DNA from 2 places in the Terrabacter sp. 2RAF25 genome. Region 1 is predicted to be linked to the other one. Evidence: predicted binding sites of a transcription regulator. Region 1 holds the regulator's gene; the other holds the start of a gene.
The links. Region 1 encodes HspR, which represses chaperone genes until heat shock. Its sites were predicted from a motif close to AAGTTGAGTCNNNNNGACTCAACTT; they were not measured.
Positions count from the first base shown of each region.

Region 2: a site for HspR is predicted at 3,320-3,344, ahead of AB4091_RS08350 (Hsp20/alpha crystallin family protein). Genes of this name have one in related genera too.

Region 1 covers NZ_JBFRGJ010000014.1:6,296-13,457, reverse strand. Annotated here, with positions in the region: gene AB4091_RS21305 (DivIVA domain-containing protein) at 1-272, shown strand, start outside; gene AB4091_RS21300 (ATP-binding protein) at 297-3,434, opposite strand; gene AB4091_RS21295 (heat shock protein transcriptional repressor HspR) at 3,618-4,079, opposite strand; gene AB4091_RS21290 (DnaJ C-terminal domain-containing protein) at 4,153-5,169, opposite strand; gene AB4091_RS21285 (nucleotide exchange factor GrpE) at 5,259-5,978, opposite strand; gene dnaK (molecular chaperone DnaK) at 5,975-7,162, opposite strand, start outside.
Region 2 covers NZ_JBFRGJ010000002.1:1,087,838-1,094,999, reverse strand. Annotated here, with positions in the region: gene AB4091_RS08365 (DinB family protein) at 1-367, shown strand, start outside; gene AB4091_RS08360 (glycosyltransferase 87 family protein) at 361-1,548, opposite strand; gene AB4091_RS08355 (FAD-binding dehydrogenase) at 1,613-3,259, shown strand; gene AB4091_RS08350 (Hsp20/alpha crystallin family protein) at 3,393-3,905, shown strand; gene AB4091_RS08345 (MFS transporter) at 3,987-5,210, opposite strand; gene AB4091_RS08340 (MarR family winged helix-turn-helix transcriptional regulator) at 5,353-5,790, shown strand; gene AB4091_RS08335 (DNA polymerase IV) at 5,816-6,898, opposite strand; gene AB4091_RS08330 (hypothetical protein) at 6,937-7,162, opposite strand, start outside.

The sequences.
Region 1 (7,162 bases):
CCGGGGCCTCCCCTGCAGGGCTCGCGTCGCGGGTGCGTGACGTGCGCTTCACGACCACGTCGCTGCAGCGCGGCTACGACATCGCGGACGTCGACGCGACCCTCGAGTCGCTGGTCACGACCCTCGAGGGCGGCGTCGCGGGCGCGGACACCCGGAGGCGTTCGACGGCCAGGGGGCAGCAGAAGCCCGGCCGGCCCGTCCCCGACGCCCCCCGACCCGGGCTGCTCACCCGGGTGCTCGGGGCACTGCGGGGCGACCAGCCCCTGCGCTGACGCTCGGCGGCCCGCTTCTGCCGGTCAGGCGGAGTCGGGGTCCTGTCCGCTCTCGACGACGCGAGCGGCGATCTCGCGCAGCTTGATGTTGCGGCTGAGCGAGGCCTGCCGGAGCATCTCGAACGCCTGCTTGGCCGTGATGCGGTGGCGCTCGATGAGCACGCCGACCGCGTGCCCGATGAGCCGATGGCTCTCGATGGCCTGCTCGAGCTGGTGCTCCTTCTCCGACCGCTGCCGACGACTGACGACCCGGTCGACGGCCTGGCCCAGGGTCTGGGCGAGCAGGTCGCCGACGATCAGCTCGTCGCTGCCGACGATGCGTGGCTCGTCGAACTGCACCCACGCGCGACACTCGGAGTCCTGCGAGGTGGGCAGGAGCAGCAGGCCTTCACGCTTGTCGCCGACGAGGGCGTCGTGGCCGTGCGGCCCCGACTCGAGACCGGCGCGCACGGCGTCGTCGAGGTCCGACGGCTGGACCCGACCTCGAGGGGACAGCACGACGACGGCCCCCTTGTCGTCGGCCACTCGCAGCGTCACCTCGCCATCGAAGAGGACCGTGAACCCGGTGACGGCGGTGGCGAGGGCCTGGTCGAGGCTCTCGGCGGCAGCGAGGTCGACGGCGACCCGACCTGCGAGCTCGCGGCGCATCCGGGCCTCGCGCTCGCGGGTCTCGTCGCGGGCCACCCCGAGGACGAAGCCGGCGTGGTCAGCCGTCTCGGGAACGCTGGCGGCCCGGGTGTGCACCCAGGCCTCTCCTCCGCCCCGCCGGCGGATGCGGTAGTGCTCGTCGAGGAAGGGCTGCCCGGTCTGGAGCAGCTCGACCCGCCGCGCATGCGCCTCGTGCTCGGAGGGCGCCTCGCCGGCCGGGATCCACCACGGGTAGGGCGGTGAGAACGGGCCGTCGGCGAGCGACCAGCCGTAGTCGCGCGTGAAGGCGTCGTTGAGCTCGACCACGGTGCCCTCGGCGTCGGCGACGATGAGCGGCTCACGGATGGCGCCGATGATGGCCCGCAGCCAGGCGGCGTCGCGCGAGCGTGACCTCGAGCGAGCGAGGTTGGCGGCCAGCCGGGCCCGTAGCTCGGCGGGGTGGAAGGGCTTGACGACGTAGTCGTCGGCGCCCATGGTGAGCCCGATCGTGCTCGCCTCGACGCCCGCGCGGGCCGAGAGCAGGACGACCGGCAGGTCGCGCAGCGCGGGGTCGTCGCGGACCTCCTTCACGAGCGCCAGGCCGTCCATGCGCGGCATCATGACGTCGGCGAGCACGATCGCGGGCGGCTGGGCGCGCATGAGCGCGAGGGCCTCGACGCCGTCGCGGGCCGTGACGACCACGTAGTCGTCACGGAGGTGGCGGGTGACGTGCTCGCGCATGTCAGGGTTGTCCTCGACCACGAGGAGGGTCGGGCGAACCGCGACGGCCGGCTCGCCGGCACCGGCGCGTGCGGCCTGCTCGGGCCCCTCGTGCCGCTCGGGCGGCCCAGCCTCGTCGTCGTCCGGACCGGGCCCGTCCCATGCCGCGGCCTCACTGATGAACGACTGTGCCGTCCGCGGGGTGATCGAGGGACGGCTGGCGGTGCGGGTCGGGGGCACCCCCCACGGCAGACGGACCGAGAAGGTGCTCCCCTGCCCCTCCGCGGAGTGCAGGCTGATGCTGCCACCGAGCAGCCCGACGAGCTGGCGGACGATGGACAGCCCGATGCCGGCGCCCTCGCGCGAGCGTCGGTCGTCGCTGCCGGCGAGCTGCCGGAACCGGTCGAAGACGTGCTCGCGGTCCTTCTCGGGGATGCCGATGCCGGTGTCGCTCACCGACACCTCGTAGCCACGGCTGTCGCCCGTGAGGCGCAGCCCGATGCGGCCGCGTGGCGTGAACTTGAGCGCGTTGGACAGCAGGTTGAGCACGATGCGTTCGAACATGTCGAGGTCGACGTGCGCCTCACGCCCGAGGTCGTCGCACTCGACGGCGAACTCGAGTCCCATCCGCTCGATCGCGGGACGGAAGTTGGCGGCGATGCCGCTGGTCACGGTCATGACGTCGACGGCGACCCAGTGCGGCTCGACGGCGCCGGCCTCGACACGAGTGAGGTCGAGGATGCGGTCGACGAGGCCGGTGAGTCGGTCGGTGTTGCGGGCGATCATCTCGAACCGACGACGCGTGTCGTGGTCGAGGCCGTCCGAGACGAGGGCGTCCTGGACCGGTCCGGCGATGAGGGCGAGCGGCGTGCGCAGCTCGTGGCTGACGTTGGCGAAGAAGTCGGACTTCGCGACGTCGAGCTCGGCGAGGGCCTCCTCGCGCTGCCGGTCGTCTGCGCGTCGGCGGACCCCGCTCAGGGCCATCGCGACGTGCGAGGCGCAGAGCTCGGCGTATGCCTGCAGCTGCGCGTCCCAGGGGCGGCGTGGGTTGGCGTCCAGCCGCAGCAGCGCGGCGGGTTCTGCCGACCCGGGTTCGAGGACGGGGACGACGTGGACGACGAGGTCGGCACCGACCGCTGACGGCTCCGTGGCGGCGACGCCGGCGTCGCCCTCCGTCCAGACCAGGTCGGCGTCGAGGTGGTCCGCCGTGCGCGCGCGGAGCACCGCCAGGGCGCGGTCGCGCACCTGCTCCCGGGTCTCCGGCGCCGGACCGCTGGTGAGCGACTGGAACAGCTCGAGCGCGGCACCGGCCCGGCGCACTGCCAACACCTTGTCGGTGGTCTCGACGGCGACGTTGAGGATGCCGGCGACGTTGCCCTCAGCGTCGTGGATGGCGCCGTAGGACCACGTGAAGTAGGCCTCCTCGAGGAAGCCGGAGCGGTCGACGACGAGCAGCTCGTCCTCGACCCAGGTCGCCGGCCCGCCGTCGAGGACGCCGTCGAACATGGGGCCGATGACGTCCCAGACCTCGGGCCAGACCTGTGCCACGGGCCGGCCGAAGGCCGCAGGGTGCTTGCTCCGTCCGAGCAGGGTGCGGTAGCCGTCGTTGTAGACCATGGCCAGCTCGGGACCCCAGCACACGAGCATGGGAAAGCCCGACGACAGGCAGATGTCGGCGATGGAGCGGAGGTTCGCGGGCCAGGTCTCGACCGGCCCCAGCGACGTGGTGGACCAGTCGGTGCGGAGGAAGAGCTCCTGCATCTCGGCCGAGCGCGAAACGGGCACGCCGAACTCGGCCCCCGTGACACCGTCCACGGCGTCACCGTCAGGGTGGTGAGGGGTCACACGACCTCCGGAAAATGGAACACGCAACTGCCTCCGGCGGCATCAAGCGGTGATGACACCCCGTCTGCTCGAGGCTGGCACAGTGTTGCACACGGCACCGTCATCGCGGCGGCCTCGAGCCGGGCTGCCGTGCGGCCGGCGGTCGGGCCCCGCCTAGCGCTCCGGGCGCCAGACCACGAGCGCCTGCGAAGCCGGCGTGCGCGGCGGCCGCTGACCCGGGCGCACCGCCACGACCTCACCCCTGGGCCCGACGGCGAAGACCCGGGTGCCCGAGACCCCCGCCGCGAGCGCTGCCCGGGTCGCGGACACCTCGGCGGTGAGCTCGTCGACCCGGGACTGGAGCGCGCTCACGTGGTTCTCGAGGTCGAGGATGCGCTGGATGCCGGCCAGCGAGACACCCTCGTGGGAGAGCCGCTGGACCTCGCGCAGCAGAGCGACGTCGCGCGTGCTGTAGCGCCGACCGCCGCCGCGGGTGCGTGAGGGCGAGACGAGGCCGAGCCGGTCGTACTGGCGCAGGGTCTGCGCGTGCATGCCGGCCAGCTCGGCCGCGACGGAGATGACGAAGACGGGTGCGTCGTCGTCGTGCCCACCGGGCCTGGCGCTCCTGCGAGCCATCCTCGTCACCTCCATCTCGGTCGCCAGTCGTCGGTCGTCAGTCGTCGCCCACGGTCACCCGGGGCGTATGCCGTCAGGCGCGGGCGCGCTCGAACAGCTCGGCCCGTGGGTCGTGGCCGCTCTCGGCCGCCGCCATCTTCTCGACGGCCTCGCGGGCCTCGTCGGTGAGCCGCTGCGGCACGACGACCTGCACCTTGGCGAGCAGGTCGCCGGTGTGGTCGCCGCGCTTGACGCCTCGTCCCTTGAGCCGCAGCACGCGGCCGCTCGGGGTGCCCGCAGCCACCTTCACCTTGACCTGGCCGCCGTCCAGCGTCGGCACCGCCACGGTCGCGCCTAGGGCGGCCTCGGCGAAGGTGACCGGCAGGTCGATCGTCAGGTTGTCGCCGTCGCGACCGAACACGGGGTGCTTGTCGACGGCCACCGTGAGGATGAGGTCACCGGCCGGAGCGCCGGGGTCGCCCTGACGGCCCTTGCCGCGCAGGCGGATCCGCTGGCCGTCCTTGACACCGGCGGGGATGCGGGCGTTGACGCGGCCGAGATCGGGAGAGCTGAGCGAGACGGTCGAGCCCTCGACCGCGTCGCGGAAACCGATGCGCGTGCTGGCCTGCACGTCGGCACCGGCACGAGGCCCTGCGGGGGCGCCGTAGCCGCCGTAGCCCGCACCGGGCGCGCCCGCTCCGCCACCGAACATCTGCCCGAGGATGTCCTCGAGGTTCGGCTGGCCGCCGGCACCGCCGGTGTTGAAGCGCACGCGCTGTCCGCCGGGACCGCCCGGACCCCCGAACGCGGAGAAGATGTCCTCGAAGCCGGCGCCGCCGCCGCCGGGGCCACCCGCCGTGAAGCGGGCGCCGCCGTGCGACATGGCACGGATGGCGTCGTACTCGCGGCGCTGCTCGGGGTCGGACAGGACGGCATACGCCTCGCCGATCTCCTTGAAGCGCTCCTCCGCCTTGGCGTCACCGACGTTGTGGTCGGGGTGCATCGTGCGGGCGAGCTTGCGGTAGGTCTTCTTGATCGTCGCCGCGTCGGCGTCCTGGGGCACGCCGAGGATGCCGTAGAAGTCCTTCTCGAACCAGTCCTGGCTAGCCATGGCGCACCTCCTTGGTCTCGGTGGGCTTCACCCTGCTCCCATCATCGGGTATGCCGCCGGGCTGCGCGTGCAGCCCGGCGGCGGACGTGTCAGGCCGGGTCGGCAACCGACACCCGCGCGGCGCGGACGAGCCGGTCACCGATGCGGTAGCCCGGCTGGAGCACCTGGACGACGGTGGTGCCCGTCGCCCCCTCGGGCAGCTCGGCCTCGACGTGCATGAGGGCCTCGTGCACCTTCGGGTCGAACTCCTGGCCGGCCTCGCCGAGGCGCTCGACGCCGTAGCGGCCGAGCGTCGCCTCGAGCTTGTCGGCGATGGCCGCGAAGGGACCCCCGGAGAGGTCGCCGGCCTGCCGGGCCATGTGGATGTCGTCGAGCACCGGCAGCAGCGACTCGACGACGCTGCCGACCGCCGAGTGGCGAATGACCTCACGGTCGCGGTCGACGCGCTTCTTGTAGTTGACGTACTCGGCCTGCAGGCGCTGCAGGTCGGCGAGCAGCGTCGCGGCCATGGTGTCCTCCTCGGCGAGGGCGACACCTTCGGACTCGGCCGATGCAGCGGAACCGTCTGGGGCGTGGTCGTACTCGTCCTCGCCGCCCGGCTCCGACGAGGCGCCGGCGCCCCCTTCGTAGTACGTGTGGTGGCGCTTGTCACCGGCCGGCGCTTGCCCCTGCTCGGAAGCAGCAGGGCGCGTGCCGGGCGCCGGGGTGCCGGCAGCGTCACCGCTGCCGGCACCCTGCGCACCCGTGGCGGTCACGTCGGGCTGCTCGCCCGTCGTGCCGTTGCTCGCGGGCCCGGTCGACTCGGTCACTTGGCTTCCTTGGCCTCGTCGTCGTCGACGACCTCGGCGTCGACCACGTCGTCGTCGGCGCCAGCGGACTCGCCGGCCGACCCGCCGGCGTGCGAACCGTCCTGCGCCTCAGCGGAACCCGCTGCACCGGCGTTCGCCTGCTCGGACGCGTAGACCGCCTGGCCCATGGCCTGCGACTTCGTGTTGAGGTCCTCGACCTTGGCCTTGATGTCGTCGGCGCTCGCCTCGGAACCCTCGGCGATCGCGGCCTTGAGGTCGGCGAGCGACTCCTCGACCGGCGTCTTGACGTCGGCCGGGACCTTGTCGCCGGACTCCTTGAGGAACGACTCGGTCGAGAAGACGAGCTGCTCGGCCTGGTTGCGCACCTCGGCCTCCTCGCGACGCTTCCTGTCCTCGTCGGCGTGCGCCTCGGCGTCCTTGACCATCTTGTCGATCTCTTCCTTCGACAGGGCCGAGCCGCCGGTGATCGTCATCTTCTGCTCCTTGCCGGTGCCCTGGTCCTTGGCACTGACGTTGACGATGCCGTTGGCGTCGATGTCGAAGGTGACCTCGATCTTCGGCACGCCGCGCGGCGCCGGCGCGATGCCGGTCAGCTCGAAGGTGCCGAGCGACTTGTTGTGCTGGGCGATCTCGCGCTCACCCTGGAAGACCTGGATGAGGACCGACGGCTGGTTGTCGTCGGCGGTGCTGAAGATCTCCGAGCGCTTCGTCGGGATGGCGGTGTTGCGCTCGATGAGCTTGGTGAACAGGCCACCCTTGGTCTCGATGCCGAGCGAGAGCGGCGTGACGTCGATGAGCAGGACGTCCTTGCGCTCACCCTTGAGGACACCGGCCTGCAGGCTCGCGCCCATGGCGACGACCTCGTCGGGGTTGACGCCCTTGTTGGGGGCCTTGCCGCCGGTCAGCTCGGTGACGAGGTTCGTGACGGCCGGCATACGGGTGGAACCGCCGACGAGCACGACGTGGTCGATGTCGGCCACCTTGATGCCGGCGTCCTCGATGACCTTGTGGAACGGCGCCTTGGTGCGGTCGAGGAGCGACTTCGTCATCTGCTCGAACTGCGCACGGGTGAGGCTCTCGTCGAGGTGGATCGGGCCCTCGGGCGTCATCGAGATGTACTGCGCCGAGATGTTGGTGCTCGTCGCGGTGGAGAGCTCCTTCTTGGCGCGCTCGGCCTCGTCGCG
Region 2 (7,162 bases), on a different contig from region 1:
CTCGACGCTGTCACTGCTCGGCCTGGTCCGCCACCTCGCGCAGGTCGAGCAGAGCTGGTTCCGTCGCGTCATGGCCGGGGAGGACGTGCCCTTCCTCTACCGCACGGTCGATGACCGCGACGCCGACTTCACCGGAGCGGTGGGTGACGACGACGTCGTGGCGGAAGCGTGGGCCCGCTGGCGCGAGGAGGTCGCCAACGCCGAGGCGTTCGTCGAGGAGGCGGAGTCGCTCGACCTCGTGAGCCTCGACCCGGCGAACCCGATCCAGCTGCGCGAGGTGCTGGTGCACATGGTCGAGGAGTACGCCCGTCACTGCGGCCACGCAGACCTCCTCAGGGAGTGCATCGACGGCCGCACGGGTCAGTAGCCGACCCCTTGGTGCGACGCCCGGCCGACCCTCTCACGACGTCCCGGGTGCCCGACTCGGGAGGTGAGGGCGAGCGCCGCCCAGAGGACCACGGCGAGGGCAGCGAGCAGGTACGCGTTGCCGATGAGGTGCTCGACCGGGCTCCACGCGTACTCACGGCGCTGGCCCCACGGGGGCCACAGGATCGGGCGGGCCACGAAGACCGCGGTCCACGCTGCGGCCGCCCATCGGCTCCGCTCCCACAGGCAGAGGGCGACAGGCACGGCCCACACCCAGTGGTGCGACCACGAGATCGGCGACACGACCAGTGCCGCCAGCGCCGCCACGCACGTGGCGAGCACGTGGTCACCGCGGAGCCACCAGCGTCGCGCGACGAGCAGGATCGCCGCGCCGAGCGGCACCGCGACCGCGAGCCACACCAGGGTCGGCGGGCGGCCGTCCAGCAGCCGGGTCAGCGCACCGTAGACGGACTGGTTGTGGGCCAGCGCCGGCGGCCCGATGCGGCCGGCGTCGAGGAGACCGTCGGTCCAGTACGACGCGGCCCACCGGGGTGCGGCGAGAAGACCGAGCGCGACCGTGGCGACGAAGGCGACCAGGGCCCGTCGACCGGACGCGCGACGACCTACCAGCAGGAGCAGCAGCACGAACACGAGAGGGGTCAGCTTCAGCCCGGCGACCAGGCCGACGAGCACCCCGGACCAGCGCCGTTCGGGTCGGAGCAGGTCGAACAGCACCGCCGCCATGACGATGACGTTGACCTGCCCGAAGGCGAGGTTCTGCCACACCGGCTCGAGGGCGAGGGCGCCGGCCGTGACGACGGCGGCCAGCCAGCCCGGGGTGGGCCGGCCCGTCGCACGACGAACCATCACCACCACCGCCGCGAGCGCAGCCGTCGACGCCCCCGTCCAGACCGCTGCGGCGAGCCACGCGGGGAGCAGGGCCAGCGGCACCATGACGAGGGCGGCGAACGGCGGGTAGGTGAACGTCAGCCCGGTCACGGGGTCGCGCGGCGCCGAAGCCGGGAGCCCGTCGAGGATCGCCCGGCCGGCCTCCTGGTAGACGAAGAGGTCGGTGAAGCCGCCGTGCAGACCACCCGCGACGGCCGCGGCGACGACCACGACCGCGACCGGGGCAGCGCCGTGCAACAGGCGGGACCACCTCACCGGACGCTGAGCCAGCACCCTCGAATCGTACGCAGGCGCCGCCGACGGCATCGCGCTCGAGCCGGATGACATGATCGGACCCATGGATGCCGACGTCGTCGTCGTGGGAGCCGGCCTCGCCGGCCTCGTCGCCACCGCCGAGCTCGCCGAGCGTGGCAAACGCGTCGTGCTCGTCGACCAGGAGGGCGAGCAGTCGCTGGGCGGCCAGGCGTTCTGGAGTTTCGGCGGCCTCTTCCTCGTCGACAGCCCCGAGCAGCGCCGGATGGGCATCCGGGACAGCCTCGAGCTCGCGACCCAGGACTGGATGGGCTCCGCACAGTTCGACCGCGACGAGGACTTCTGGCCGCGCAAGTGGGCCGAGGCGTACCTCCACTTCGCCGCAGGCGAGAAGCGTTCGTGGCTCCATGAGCAGGGCCACCGGCTCTTCCCCGTCGTCGGCTGGGCCGAGCGCGGCGACGGCCGCGCCGACGGGCACGGCAACTCCGTCCCGCGCTTCCACATCACGTGGGGCACCGGGCCCGGCATCGTCGCGCCGTTCGAACGGCGCGTCCGCGCCGCTGTCGCCGGCGGTCTGGTGACGCTGGCGTTCCGGCACCGCGTCGACGACCTGGTCGTGTCCGGCGGGACGGTCACCGGCGTACGCGGGAGCCTCCTCGCGCCCGACGGCGCCGACCGTGGCCGGCCGAGCAGCCGCGAGGAAGTGGGTGACTTCGAGATCACCGCCCAGGCCGTGGTCGTCACGAGCGGCGGCATCGGCGGCGATCACGACCTCGTCCGCCGAGCCTGGCCGGAGCGGCTCGGCACACCCCCTGCGCGGATGGTCGCCGGCGTGCCGGCACACGTCGACGGGCGCATGCTCGGCATCACCCAGCAGGCCGGCGGCAACGTCATCAACCCCGACCGGATGTGGCACTACACCGAGGGTCTGCGCAACTGGGACCCCGTCTGGCACAACCACGGCATCCGCATCCTGCCCGGGCCGTCCTCGCTGTGGCTCGACGCGCGCGGCCGGCGCTTCCCGGCCCCCTTCTTCCCCGGCTTCGACACGCTCGGCACGCTGGGGCACATCCTGCGCACCGGCTACGACTACTCGTGGTTCGTGCTCACCCAGAAGATCATCGAGAAGGAGTTCGCCCTCTCCGGCTCGGAGCAGAACCCCGACCTCACCGGCAAGGACGTCCGGCAGGTCCTGGGGCGGGCGCGCAGCGGGGCTCCGGCACCGGTCGACGCGTTCATGCGCAAGGGCGAGGACTTCGTCGTCGCCCGCACCCTCGAGGAGCTCGTGCGGGGGATGAACGCCCTCACGGGTGACGACCTCATCGACCTCGAGTCGCTGCGCCGCACGATCGTCGCCCGAGACAACGAGATCGACAACGACTTCACCAAGGACGCCCAGATCACCGCGGTGCGCGGCGCGCGCAACTACCGCGGCGACAAGCTGATCCGCGTGGCGAGCCCTCACCGGCTGCTCGACCCCAAGGCCGGTCCACTGGTGGCGGTGCGCCTCAACATCCTCACGCGCAAGACGCTCGGCGGCCTGGAGACCGACCTGGCCGGCCGCGTCCTCCGGCCCGGCGGCGAACCGCTGCCCGGCATCTACGCGGCCGGTGAGGTGGCGGGCTTCGGCGGCGGCGGCATGCACGGCTACAACTCGCTCGAGGGCACCTTCCTCGGCGGTTGCCTCTTCAGCGGGCGCACCGCAGGGCGATCGGTGGCGGCCGCGCTCTGAGCCCCGGCGCTGCTCTTGACGACCCCCGCCGGGATCGTCTACAACAGGAGAACAAGCACGAAGTTGAGCGGTTTCCACTCAAGAAAGGTTCCGGGAGGCCGATCGGATCGGCCCCGTTCTCCGAGGAGTAGCCATGAGCACCACCACCTTCGACCCGTTCCGCTCCATCGACCGCACGTTCGACCGCCTCCTGGGCGAGGGCCTGCGCGGGGCGTCCACATCCGGATCGATCATGCCGATGGACCTCTACCGGTCCGGCGAGAGCTTCATCGCCCACATCGACCTGCCCGGGGTCGACCCGTCGAGCATCGACATCGACGTCGAGGACCGCACGCTGACCGTCCGCGCCGAACGCCAGCCGCCCGAGGCGGAGGGCGCCCAGTGGCTCTCGCGCGAACGACCCACCGGCACCTTCGCCCGGCAGCTCTCGCTCGGCCGCGGCCTCGCCCTCGACCGCATCCAGGCCGACTACCGCGACGGCGTCCTCTCCCTGACGATCCCGGTCGCCGAGGAGGCCAAGCCACGGCGCATCACCGTCTCGCACGCCGGCTCCCGGGGCGACGGCAACGACGCACGCCGCACCATCGAGTCGTCCGAGGCGCAGGCATCGGACCCGCAGCACACCTCGTCCCCCGCGTCGGTCTGACAGACGGGGGCCCCAGCTGGCGAAGCAGGGCCCGGCGGTCGCACGCCGGGCCCTCACGCTCCCTGTCGACCCGGCCTCGGCCTAGCCGGTCACGGCGAGCACGTCGTCCGTGACCGCGACGCCGACGGCGCGCCTGCGACCCGCGTGCCGCTCGGCCGCGGAGGCCACGACGATCACGAGCAGCCCGAGGCCGGCGAAGCCGGCACCGACCCAGAGCGGCGAGGTCCAGCCGAGCCCTCCGGCGATGGCCAGGCCCGAGACCCAGACGCCGAGGAAGTTGCCGAGGTTGAACGCGGCGATGTTGGCCGACGAGGCCATGGTCGGGGCGCCGGCCGCGTGGGCGAGCACCCGCATCTGCAGGCCGGGCACCGTCGCGAACCCGAAGAAGCCCATCGCCATCAGCATGGCGGCCGCACCCAGCGGGCTCTGCGCAAGCAGCGCGAAGCCCACGAGCGAGACGCCGAGCGCCACGGTGAGGAGCACGAGGGTGCGCGACAGGGCGCGGTCGGCCCAGCGGCCGCCGAGCAGGTTGCCGACGAAGAGCCCGACCCCGAAGAGGACGAGCAGCCACGGCACGGCGGTCTCATCGAAACCGGTGACGCGGGTGAGCAGCGGCTCGACGTACATGAACGCGCCGAACATGCCGCCGAAGACGAGCACCGTCATGCCGAGCGAGAGCCACACCTGGCCGTTTCGGAACGCCGCGAGCTCGGCCCGCAGACCTTGCGTAGCGGCGTGGCCGTCGGCCGCAGCATCCGCGCCGGTGTTCGGGACGAGGGCCGCGATGCCACCGGCGGCGACGACACCGACGGCAGCGATGAGCGCGAAGGTGGCGCGCCAGCCCCACTGCTGGCCGACGAAGGTGCCGAGCGGCACGCCCAGGACGTTGGCGAGGGTGAGGCCGCCGAACATGATGGAGATGGCGCCCGCCTTGCGGTGGGCGGCCACGAGGGAGGCGGCGAGCACGGCGCCGATGCCGAAGAACGCACCGTGTGCGAAGGCTGCGACGACACGTCCGGCGAGCAGTGCGGCATACCCGGGCGCGACGGCCGACAGGCTGTTGCCGATGACGAAGAGGGTCATGAGCAGCAGCAGCGCCCGCTTCGGGCGCCAGCGTGCGAGCAGGGGCGGCAGGGACAGCGCCCCTACGACGACCGCGAGGGCGTAGCCGCTGACGAGATAGCCGGCCGCGGGGATGCTGACGTCGAGGTCGGTGGCGACCGAGGTGAGGAGACCCGCGATGACGAACTCCGTCAGGCCGATGCCGAACGCCCCGAGAGCGAGGGCGATGAGACCGAGTGGCATGTGTTCCTGGTCCTTCCGAGGAGGATGCGGGCGCCGGGGCAAGCCTCGCTGGTTTCGCCGGTATGCCGCGTGTGCAACTACTTGACCGGCGAGACGTTAGTTGCATGCGCGGCATATTGCAAACGCGCGATATGATCGGCGCATGGGAATCGCAGACACCGCCGTCGAGGTGCGCGCCACGGGGTGGCGCACCCTCGCCGCCCTGCACGGCCACATCGAGGCCGCGCTCGAGCGTGAGCTCGTCCGCCGGCACGAGCTCTCGGTCGTCGAGTTCACGGTGCTCGACGCCCTGTCGCGGCAGGACGGGTGGCACATGCGCATGTCACAGCTGGCCCGTGCTGCCGCCCTCTCCTCGTCGGCGACGACGCGTCTCGTCAACCGGCTCGAGGACCGCGGGCTGCTGACGCGGGTGCTCTGCGCCGACGACCGGCGCGGCATCTACACCGAGCTCACGGCAGCGGGTCGCCGCCTGCACGCCCAGGCCCGCCCGACCCACGACGCCGTGCTGGAGGAGTCCCTCGGCAGCGCCGGTGAGGTGCCCGAGCTCGCGGCGCTCGTCGACTTCCTGCACGGGTCCTGACGCGCTGCCCCGAGGCGCCCGCGGCTCAGAGGCGCCCGCGGACCGGGGTGCGCTCGACCGGGTCGCCCTCGTCGGGCATGACCATCTCGGCGCGGACGCCGAGCAGGCGCACCTCGCGTTCGGGGTCGAGCATCGCCGCCAACGCCACGGCCGCCTCGACGACGTCGGCGCGATCGGACGTCGGGGCCTTGAGCTTGCGGGCTCTCGTCTGGGTGAAGAACGGCGCGTAGCGCACCTTGAGGGTGACCCGGAAGACGGGCCGGCCCTCCTTCACGGTGTCGTCGAAGGCCTGGGCGGCGAGCTCGCGCACGGCGTCGCGCACCTCGTCGGGTGTCGTCAGGTTGCGCTGGTAGGTGGTCTCGCGGCTGTGCCCGCGCGCGACCCACGGGGTGTCGTCGACGACGGCCGACCCCATGCCCCGACCCAGCTGGGAATACCAGACACCCATCCGCGGCCCGAACTCGCCGACGAGCACGGCCTCGTCGGCCTCGGCGAGCTGCCGCACGGTCTCGATCTCGTGCGAGGCGAGACGCTTCGAGACCTTGGAGCCGACGCCCCACAGCGCGATCGTCGGCCGGTCTCCCATGACCTCGAACCAATTGTCGCGCGTCAGCCGGAAGACACCGCGTGGCTTGCCGAAGCCCGTCGCGATCTTGGCCCGCACCTTGTTGTCGCCGATGCCGACCGAGCTGTGCAGGGCGGTGACGTCGAGCACGGCATCGCGGACCCGTTGCGCGAAGGCCTCGGGGTCGTCGGTCTGCACCCCGAGAAACGCCTCGTCCCAGCCGAGCACCTCGACGACGACGCCGAGCCCGCGCAGCGTCTCCATCACCCGCTCGGACGCCTCGGTGTAGGCGGGCGCGTCGACCGGGAGGATGACGGCGTCGGGCACCTTGCGCGCCGCCAGGCGAAGCGGCATACCGGAGCCGACGCCGAACTGGCGGGCCTCGTAGCTGGCGGTGGACACGACGGCCCGCTCGGTGGGGTCGCCGCGCCCGCCGACGATGACGGGCCTGCCGACGAGGTCGGGACGTCGGAGCACCTCGACCGCTGCGATGAACTGGTCGAGGTCGACGTGCAGCACCCAGTGGGCCGGGTCGGCGCTCATGTCGCCATTGTGCCCACGCGGACCGACAGGTCAGCCGGTCAACCGCGCGAAGGGCGGTCGCGCTTGGCAGGTCGGGCCGAGCGATCGGCGACCGGCTTGCCGGCCCGGAAGGTGTAGACGGCCGGAGGCTCGGGCGCCTCGGACCCGTCAGGTTCCTCGGCGTTCTCGGGGACTCCGGCGGATCTGGATCCCGGGCGGTCGCCCTGACCGGGCAACGAATCTGCAGCCCACGCGTCGTCGGACGCGACCGGGCCGGCCGCGGCG